Regions from separate parts of the Pseudoxanthobacter sp. genome, predicted to be linked through region 3. Evidence: predicted binding sites of a transcription regulator. Region 3 holds the regulator's gene; each other region holds the start of a gene.
What was found. Region 3 encodes PhoB, which activates phosphate uptake and scavenging genes when phosphate is short. Its sites were predicted from a motif close to TGTCATNNANCTGTCAT; they were not measured.

Region 1: V7067_RS11000 (GNAT family N-acyltransferase) is a predicted target of PhoB. The motif match lies at 757-773, and genes of this name have one in related genera.
Region 2: V7067_RS11165 (inorganic phosphate transporter) is a predicted target of PhoB. The motif match lies at 970-986, and genes of this name have one in related genera.
Region 4: V7067_RS08515 (esterase-like activity of phytase family protein) is a predicted target of PhoB. The motif match lies at 1,435-1,451, and genes of this name have one in related genera.

What each region holds. Positions count from the first base shown of each region.
Region 1 covers NZ_DAISHT010000105.1:838-3,038, reverse strand. The annotation lists gene V7067_RS11005 (FAD-dependent monooxygenase) at 1-691, shown strand, start outside; gene V7067_RS11000 (GNAT family N-acyltransferase) at 991-2,085, shown strand.
Region 2 covers NZ_DAISHT010000109.1:3,538-5,738, reverse strand. The annotation lists gene V7067_RS11165 (inorganic phosphate transporter) at 1-790, opposite strand, end outside; gene nudC (NAD(+) diphosphatase) at 1,015-1,944, opposite strand.
Region 3 covers NZ_DAISHT010000138.1:3,839-6,039, forward strand. The annotation lists gene phoU (phosphate signaling complex protein PhoU) at 1-690, shown strand, start outside; gene phoB (phosphate regulon transcriptional regulator PhoB) at 887-1,585, shown strand; gene V7067_RS12485 (peptide deformylase) at 1,629-2,132, opposite strand.
Region 4 covers NZ_DAISHT010000066.1:6,156-8,356, forward strand. The annotation lists gene V7067_RS08515 (esterase-like activity of phytase family protein) at 33-1,382, opposite strand; gene V7067_RS08520 (pseudouridine-5'-phosphate glycosidase) at 1,608-2,201, opposite strand, start outside.

The sequences.
Region 1 (2,201 bases), on a different contig from region 3:
CAATATGGGCCTGCAGGATGCCGCCAACCTTGGCTGGAAACTGGCCGCCATGGTGCGCGGGCGCGGCGATGCGGAAGCGCTGGCCGCCAGCTACGATGCCGAACGGCGCGCCGTTGCCCGCTCCGTCATCGAAAGCTCGCTGCTGCGCCTCAATGCCGGCTTTGCCGGCGGGCTGCTGGCCCGCACCACGCGCGACGTGGTGGTCAGCGCCCTGTCGCGGGTTGCCCCGCTGCGCCGGCGCATGATGGCGGACCTCTCCGACCTCAATTTCGCCTACCGCGACGGGCCGCTGGCGGAATTCCGCCGCCTCGTGCTTTCCGGCGAGCCGACCGTGGGCGAGCGGGCGCCCGGCGCCCGCTACCGGCCGCCCGGCAGCAGCAGGGACGAGCCGCTGTGGAACGCCTTCTCCGCGCCGGCTCATGTGCTGCTGCGGTTCGGCAACGCCGAGGCTGCCCGCCCGCTGATGCTGGCGTTGTCGGAATTCGGCCCGGCCGTGACCGTGATCGGCATCGATGCGGCCAGCGATCCGTCCGGCGAAGTCCGCCGGCGCTACAACATGCCCGGCGACGGCTTCGTGCTGATCCGGCCGGACCAGACCGTCGCCCTGCGTGGCGGCCTGCTGGATGTGGGGGTGCTGGATGCCTATGCCCGGCTGGCGCTGCGGGCCGGCCCGCGCCGCGAGCCGTCGTGAGACACGCAAGAAAGCCGGCTCAGAGAAAATTTTGCCGGCAAATCATGCCCGATTCCGGGAATTGTTGTCACACAATCGTCGGGCATTTATGATTCCTGTTGGAGAACGGCCGGCGGGCCGGGCCTTTCGCGGCCAGACCCGCCGGTTTCCGGATCTCCGTCTGGCGCGGCCCCGCCCGCGTGCCTGCGGAAGTGCAGTCCGGAGAACGCGAACCATCCGGCAGGCGACAGGCGCACGAGGCTGCGCTCCGCCTGATCACCGGTCACCACAGGCAGGGGCAGTCCGTGAGGGAGGCAAGCATGACACGATCGGTTGCTGAGCCGTGCGATCAGGCTGCCGGTGTCCCGATGGCCGGCGATACGCTGGACGTTGCCGCCCCCGAAGCCCCCGCCCGACCGGCCCCGACCGCTTTCCGCCCGGTTCCAGAGATGCTGGGCGAGTTCGGCGCCCCGGCCGCCCGCCTTGCCGCCGCTCTGGCGGGCGCCGGGCAGGCCATGCCCTTCTTCCGCGCCCGCGGCCCCGCGCCGCTCGCCGCCAGACGCTTTCCGGCGGTTCTGAAACACAAGCCCTACGATCCCGACGCGCCGACGCTCGGCCGCCTCGGTTCGCTGGAAGTGCGCCTTGCGCGCAGCAAACAGGAAGTGAAGCGCGCGCAGTCCATCCGCTACAAGGTGTTCTACGAGGAAATGTCGGCGATCGCCGACCCGGTGACGCTGGCCACCCGCCGCGATGCCGATGCCTTCGACGACATCTGCGATCACCTGCTCGTCATCGACCATGAGCCGGAGGCGCGGCGGTTTCAGCGCCGCAAGCCCAAGGTGGTCGGCACCTACCGGCTGCTGCGCCGCGAGATCGCCGATCTGCACGGCGGCTTCTATTCCGCCTCCGAATTCGATCTGTCGCCGCTGACCGGCCGGCGGCCGAAGCTGCGGATGCTGGAACTGGGCCGCTCGTGCGTGCTGGCGCCCTACCGCTCCAAGCGCACGCTGGAACTGCTGTGGTCCGGCAACTGGGCCTACACGGTGCAGCACGGCTGCGAGCTGATGGTGGGCTGCGCCAGTTTCGAGGGAACCGACGCCGACCGCTTCGCGCTGCCGCTGTCGTTCCTGCACCATCACTGCCTCGCCGCCCCCGGCATGCGCCCGGCCGCCCTGCCCGGCCGGCGGGTGGAGATGAACCGCCTGCCCGCCGAAGCCGTCGACACCCGCGGCGCGCTCCACGCCCTGCCGCCGCTCATCAAGGGCTATCTGCGGCTCGGCGCGCGCATTGGCGACGGCGCGGTGCTCGACCGCCAGTTCGGCACCATCGATGTGCTGATCGTGCTGCCGGTGAGCGACATCAACACCCGCTACATCAATTATTATGGTGCCGACGCCAGCCGCCACGCGGTCTGACGGATTTCCTCTTGCCGCACCTTCGGCGTATCCTGATCCTGCCGCCGGAGATCCGCGCCCCCTCGGGCCGCGCTTCCGGCAGCGCCGGGGGATCGTCCGCCTGCACCCGCCCGCGT
Region 2 (2,201 bases), on a different contig from region 3:
CCACCAGCAGCAGCAGCGCGGCCGCCACGAAGCCCACCACCGGCGAGATCAGCAGCGACCAGCCGACCTTGGCGGCCTGCGACCAGTCCACCCCCGCCGTGGCGCCCGCCCCCTGCATGAGCTGATGGGCGATGCCGACGCCGATGATGGAGCCGATGAGGGTGTGGGAGGACGAGGCCGGAAGGCCCAGATACCAGGTGCCGAGGTTCCACAGGATCGCCGCGATCAGCAGCGCGAACACCATCGACATGCCGGCCGAGGAACCGACCTGCAGAATCAGCTCCACCGGCAGCAGCGTGATGATGGAATAGGCCACCGCGCCGCTGGACAGCATGACGCCGACGAAATTCCACACCCCCGACCACACCACGGCGAAGTGCGGCTTCAGCGAGTTGGTGTAGATCACGGTGGCCACCGCGTTGGCGGTGTCGTGAAAACCGTTCACGAACTCGAAGCCCAGCGCCACGATCAGCGCGAGGCCGAGCAGCAGATAGGGCACCAGCGCCAGCGGCGCGGTGCCGGTGGCCGCCATGTCGGCGGCGATCGACCAGACCGAGTAGGCCAGCCCGCCGACCAGCAGCACCAGAAACAGCGCGACACCGACGCGCGAGGGCTTGCGGTCGAACCGGCGGCCGGTGTGGCCGGCCGCAGCGCCATGGCCGGATGCGGCGCGGTGGCTGCCGCGCCGGGCCGCATGTTTGGGTGCCGGCGTGGCCTCCGCCGTCCGGTCGGCCTGCGCGCTCTGGCTTGCCTCGGTCGTCGGCTCGCCCTGTCTGGTCGGGGCCTGCATCGGAAAATCCGGGTTATGACGACCGCGCCATGCGGTCATGCGGTCTTGTGAGGCGGCAACGGGCCGTCGCAGTCGCCGGCGGCTGTCATATGCCGCGCGGGCCTTGTGCCGGAGAGACCGGGAAAACGGGCGTTTATCCTGTCAGTCCGGCGGCGTCGCGCGATCCAGAGCATTGTCATATGACAGTCATGTGACATCCGGCACCCGGCCGATCGCCGCGCCCCTCAGCCGCCCGCCACCCATGCGGCCATCAGGTGATGGGCGATGGCGAAGGGTTTCGGCCCCGTCAGCCCTTCGGGGTGGGTGCCCTCCAGCATCGCGCGCACCTCATCGCGGGAGAACCAGCGGCAGTCCTCCAGTTCCGCGTCGTCGCGGCGGATGTCGCGGGTCAGCGCCTCGCCGAGGCAGCCGATCATGAGGGAGGCGGGAAACGGCCAGGGCTGGCTGGCGAGATAGCGCACGCGCCCGACGCGGATGTGGCTTTCCTCGCGCACCTCGCGGCGCACCGCGTCCTCGATGGTTTCGCCCGGCTCGATGAAGCCGGCGAGACAGGAGTACATGCCCGGCGCGAAGCGCGCCTGCCGGCCCAGCACGCAGCGTTCGTCGTCCACCACCAGCATGATCGCCACCGGATCGGTGCGGGGAAAGTGATGGGCGCCGCAGGCCGGGCAGTCGCGCCGGTAACCGCCCTCGGTGAGCCGGGTCGCATTGCCGCACACCGAGCAGAAGCGGTGGCTCTGGTGCCAGTAGACGAGGCTGCGGGCCTGCGCCAGCAGGCCCTGCTCGTCGGGGGCGAGCCGCCCTTCGGAGGCGAGCGAGCGGGTATCGGCCGTCGCCTCGCCAAGCTGCGCGGCTTCCTCCAGCGTGAAGGGCACGGCGAAGCGCCCCTGCCCGTCCTCCAGCCCCAGGAACACCGCCTCTTCCAGCGTGCGGCCAAGGCTGCGGGCCAGCGCCGCCGGCCGCACGATGACCGGCGGATCGCCGGCCACCGCCACATGGTCCGCCGCCACCAGCACCACGCCGGTCTCGGGCTGCTGCCAAAGCGCCTCGATCCACGCCGCATCGTGGCGGCGCTCGGCGGTCCGGTCGGTGCGGGTGCGGCCGTAGCCGGTCAGACGGGAAAGGTCGACCGGCGGAAAATCGATCGGAGCCATGGCAACACCATCGCGGAGGCGGGAAACGGACGGGTGAAGAGAGGACGAAGCCGGGAGGAGGCCGCGGACAGGCCCCGCGGGCCTGCGGCACGCACCCGGCGCCGGCAAGGCAAACGCCGCGCCGGCGCAGCCGTCAAGCAAAAAACCGGGCCCGGCAGGCCGCAAGGCAGACGGCAAGGCAGATGACGCCGGAGCACCCGGCCGGGACACCGGACCCGCAAGCCCGGCCCGGCGCGGCGCCCCGGAACTCGGCCGAG
Region 3 (2,201 bases):
GACGACGAGCTGAAGCAGCTGGCCGGCTGGATCGCCGAAATGGGCGGACAGGCCGAGCAGCTGCTGGCCGACGCCGTCACCGCGCTTTCGCGCATCGACACGACGCTTGCCCAGCGCGTGATTCAGGAAGACCAGCGCCTCGATCTGACCCAGCGCCGGGTTGAGGAACTGGCCGTTTCCATCATCGCCCGCCGCCAGCCGATGGCGCGCGACCTGCGCGAGGTGGTGGCGGCGCTGCGCGTTTCCAACGATCTGGAGCGCGTCGGCGATCTGGCCAAGAACATCGCCAAGCGCGTGGTGGCGATGAACGGGCAATACCAGTCGAAGCGTCTCGTTCTCGGTGTCGAACACATCTCCGAGATTGCGCTTGAGCAGATCAAGGCCGTCATCGACAGCTACACCAGCCGCGATATCGAAGAGGCCACCGCGGTTCGCAACCGCGATGACGAGATCGATGCGATGTATACATCGCTGTTCCGCGAGCTTCTGACCTATATGATGGAAGACCCGCGCAACATCACGTTCTGCACGCATCTGCTGTTCTGCGCCAAGAACATCGAGCGCATCGGCGACCATGCCACCAACATTGCCGAGAACGTGCACTATCTGGTGACCGGCGAGCAGCCCTCGCTGGAGCGCCCGAAGCAGGACGACACCGCGCTCACCACCATCGAGTTCGGCAAGTCGTAAGCGCGGCCGGCTGCGCCGCTCCGGCGCGGCGGGACAGGACTGCGGACCCCGCACCCCGGCCGGAACGGCCCGGGCTGCCCGGCCCGAACGGACTTTCAGGAAGGTCTGCGGGTGCCGGCCGGGCCGGATGCCGCCGGCGGGCCGCCGCACCTTTGCCACACCCGACTTTGCCACACCCGACCGGGGATGCCAGCCGATGCCATCGGTGATGATCGTCGAGGACGAGGAAACCCTCAGCCTGCTCCTGCGCTACAATCTGGAAGCGGAAGGCTTCAGCGTGGAGAACTGCGGCCGGGGCGACGAAGCGGAACTGCTGCTGCGGGAAAACCAGCCCGACCTGTTGCTGCTGGACTGGATGCTGCCGGGCCTTTCCGGCATCGAACTGTGCCGCCGCCTGCGGGCGCGCGAGGAGACCGCCCGGCTGCCGATCATCATGCTGACAGCGCGCGGCGAGGAGGCGGAGCGCATCCGCGGGCTCGCCACCGGGGCCGACGATTATGTGGTGAAGCCGTTCTCGGTGCCGGAGCTGATGGCCCGCGTGCGCGCCATCCTGCGCCGCGCCAAGCCGGAGGTGGTCGCCACCCAGCTTAAGGCCGGCGATCTGGAACTGGATCGCGAAACCCACCGGGTGCGCCGCGCGGGCCGCGAAATCCACCTCGGGCCGACGGAATTCCGCCTGCTGGAATTCCTCATGACCTCGCCCGGCCGGGTGTTTGCCCGCGAACAGCTGCTCGACGGCGTGTGGGGCCACGATGTCTATGTGGACGAGCGCACCGTCGACGTGCACATCGGCCGGCTGCGCAAGTCGCTGAACCGCGGCAAGGCCAAAGACCCGATCCGCACCGTGCGCGGCGCGGGCTATGCCTTCGACGACCAGTTCAGCACCGCACGGTGAGCGGTCCGGCGCGCCGGCCGGGCCGCTGCGGCAGGGCAGCGCCTCAGCTGCCCGCGCGGCGCAGCTTGGCATAGCGCGCCACAAGGCGGTCGCGCTTCAGCCGCGACAGCCGTTCCGTCCAGAAACGGCCGTCGAGCTGGTCGATTTCGTGCTGCAGGCACACCGCCATGAGCCCGGCGTGGCTCTCGCTGTGCACGCCGCCGGCCGCATCCTGATAGCGCACCGTGACGCGGGCCGGCCGCTCCACCGTTTCCACCACGCCCGGCATCGAAACGCTGCCTTCCGTGGCCCGCGCCAGATCGACGCTGGCCTCGGTGATGACCGGATTGATGAACACGCGCCGCGGTTCGGCCGGTGAAAGCCGGATCACCACCACCCGCTGCGGGACGCCGATGTGCGGCGCGGTGATGCCGATCCCCGGCGCCGCGGCCATGGTGTCGGCGAGGTCTTCCACCAGCGCCGCCAGATCGTCGCCGAACGCGGTCACGGCCGCGGCCGGGACCTTCAGGCGCGGATCGGGAAAGCGGACGATGTCCCGCACGGTCATGGCTGTTCCTCGGGTCTTGCCCGGCTGTTGCCGGGAACGGCTTGCAGGCCGGCTTGCACGGTCTGGCTT
Region 4 (2,201 bases), on a different contig from region 3:
CGGAACCGGCCGGGCAGGTGCGTCAGCGCCGCTTATCGGGCCGAGAGCAGGTCCGGCACCGAGAGCAGGATGAACTCGTTGTTCGCCGCCTTGCCGATCTCGCGGCCGCCGGAGAACGGCAGGTTGTTGTCGTTGGCCACCATGATGTGGGTATCGTCAACCCGCACCACGTCCTCGATGGTGAAGAAGGGGAAGGTGAACGGGCCGGAGGCCGGCTTCATGCCCGGCAGGGCTTTGTGCTCCGGGTCGGCGATGTCGAGCAGGCTGACATGGCCGATGCGGCGGATATAGCCTTCGTCATCCACCGAGGCGGTGTCGACCAGAACGATGTTCTTCACCTTGGCCGGCAGCGGATAGCAGGCGGAAAGGTCGGTCGCATCGGGCTTGCAGGCCTTCGCGGCATCGCCTTCGCCATTGTCGCGCTCGATGACGAGGGCGCGGGTATCGTCGATGAAGTTGAAATCGCCGATGGCTTTGGCCCCGTCGGACAGGCGGAAGCGATAGCTCTTGCCGGTCCAGTCGCCCTTCGCGGTGTCGAAGGTGAGCACGCGCAGGAAGTTGCCTTCCGGCTTGCCGTCATCGGCCAGCACCGGCTTTTCCAGCATCGCCCACAGCAGGTTGGTCTTCGGCTGCAGCGCCATGCCCTCGTAACCGCCCGAGCGCTGGACGCGGAAGTCCTTGCCGGCGGCGGCGGGCACCACGGTGCCGGGGGTATCCGGGCCGGTCAGCGCCGTGCCGTCCAGCCGGGTGGGGGTGACGGAGAGGACGCGGCCGTCGGCGGTGGCGCGGATGATGTAGGGGCCGAATTCGTCGCCGATCCAGATTTCGCCGTTGAGGAACTGGATGCTCTCCGGGTCGAAATCGGCGCCGGTGAGATAACGGCTGTCGGTGCCTTCATAGGCGATGCGGAACGGCACCTTGTGGTCGGGATCGCGCAGGAAGATCGTCTCGGCGCGCTCCACCCGGCCGGTCCGGAAATCCGGCTTCATGCGGTGGAAGAACAGCATGGCATCCGGGCTGTTCACCTTGGAGCCGAAGCCGTTGTCGGTCAGCACATAATAGGTGCCGTCGCCGGGGGTGTTCATGGCAAAGCCGGACATGCCCTGCACGGGCTGGCCGACGAAGGGCAGGGAGATGCCGGTGGTGTGGCTGCCATAGGCCTTGCCGACATCGCCTTCCACGCTCATCGGCATCTCGTTGCGGGCCTTGCCGGTGAACTTGCCGGACAGGAACGCATCGCGCGGGGCATCGGCCGGCGGCAGCACCATCGTCATCGCCGGCAGATAGGCGTGGCCGGCAAGAGTGGCCGGATAAACCGTCTCGGCCAGCGCCGGGGCACTGAAGGCTGCAACGAGGGCAAGCGCAGTCAGGGGCAGTCGCATCGGGAAGCGATCCTTCTTCGGGGGGGAACGCCCGGACTGCTATTGGCCGCAAATGACGATGGCGTGTCACATTTGTGTATTCGTGTGCATCCGTTTCCGGCGCCGGTGGAAATAAATCTGCCGTCTAACAGCGTTTTCTTTTGTCAGTCGGGGCCCTGAAGCCATGCGCCCGCCTGTTGAGGGCGGGCGCAATAAAACGCACGGCGACAGACGGCTGGCCGATCTTCAGGCCATCGACGACAGAGACACGGCGATTTCTGCCGCAAGGCGGGCATTGTTGCGGATCAGGGCGATGTTGGCCTTCAGGCTCTCGCCGCCGGTCTGTTCGTTGATGCGCGCGAGCAGGAACGGCGTCAGCGCCTTGCCGGCAACGCCGGCCGCCTCGGCATCGGCCACGGCCTGCCGGATGGTGCCCTCGATGCTGTCGGCCGGCAGCGCATCGGCCGGCGGCACGGCGTTGGTGATGAGCAGGCCGGCCGACAGCCCGAGGCGCTTCTGGGCGGCGATGACGGCGGCGATTTCGGCCGCGCTGTCGAAGCGGGCGTCGACGCCCGAGCCGCTCTCGCGGGCGAAAAAGGCGGGGAAGGCATCGCTGCAATAGCCGATCACCGGCACGCCGCGGGTCTCCAGATATTCGAGCGTCTTCGGGATATCGAGGATCGACTTTGCCCCGGCGCACACGACGCTGACCGGGGTGCGGCCGAGTTCTTCCAGATCGGCGGAAATGTCGAAGGTCGATTCGGCACCGCGGTGCACGCCGCCGATGCCGCCGGTGGCGAACAGCGCGATGCCGGCCTGCGCTGCGATCAGCATGGTGGC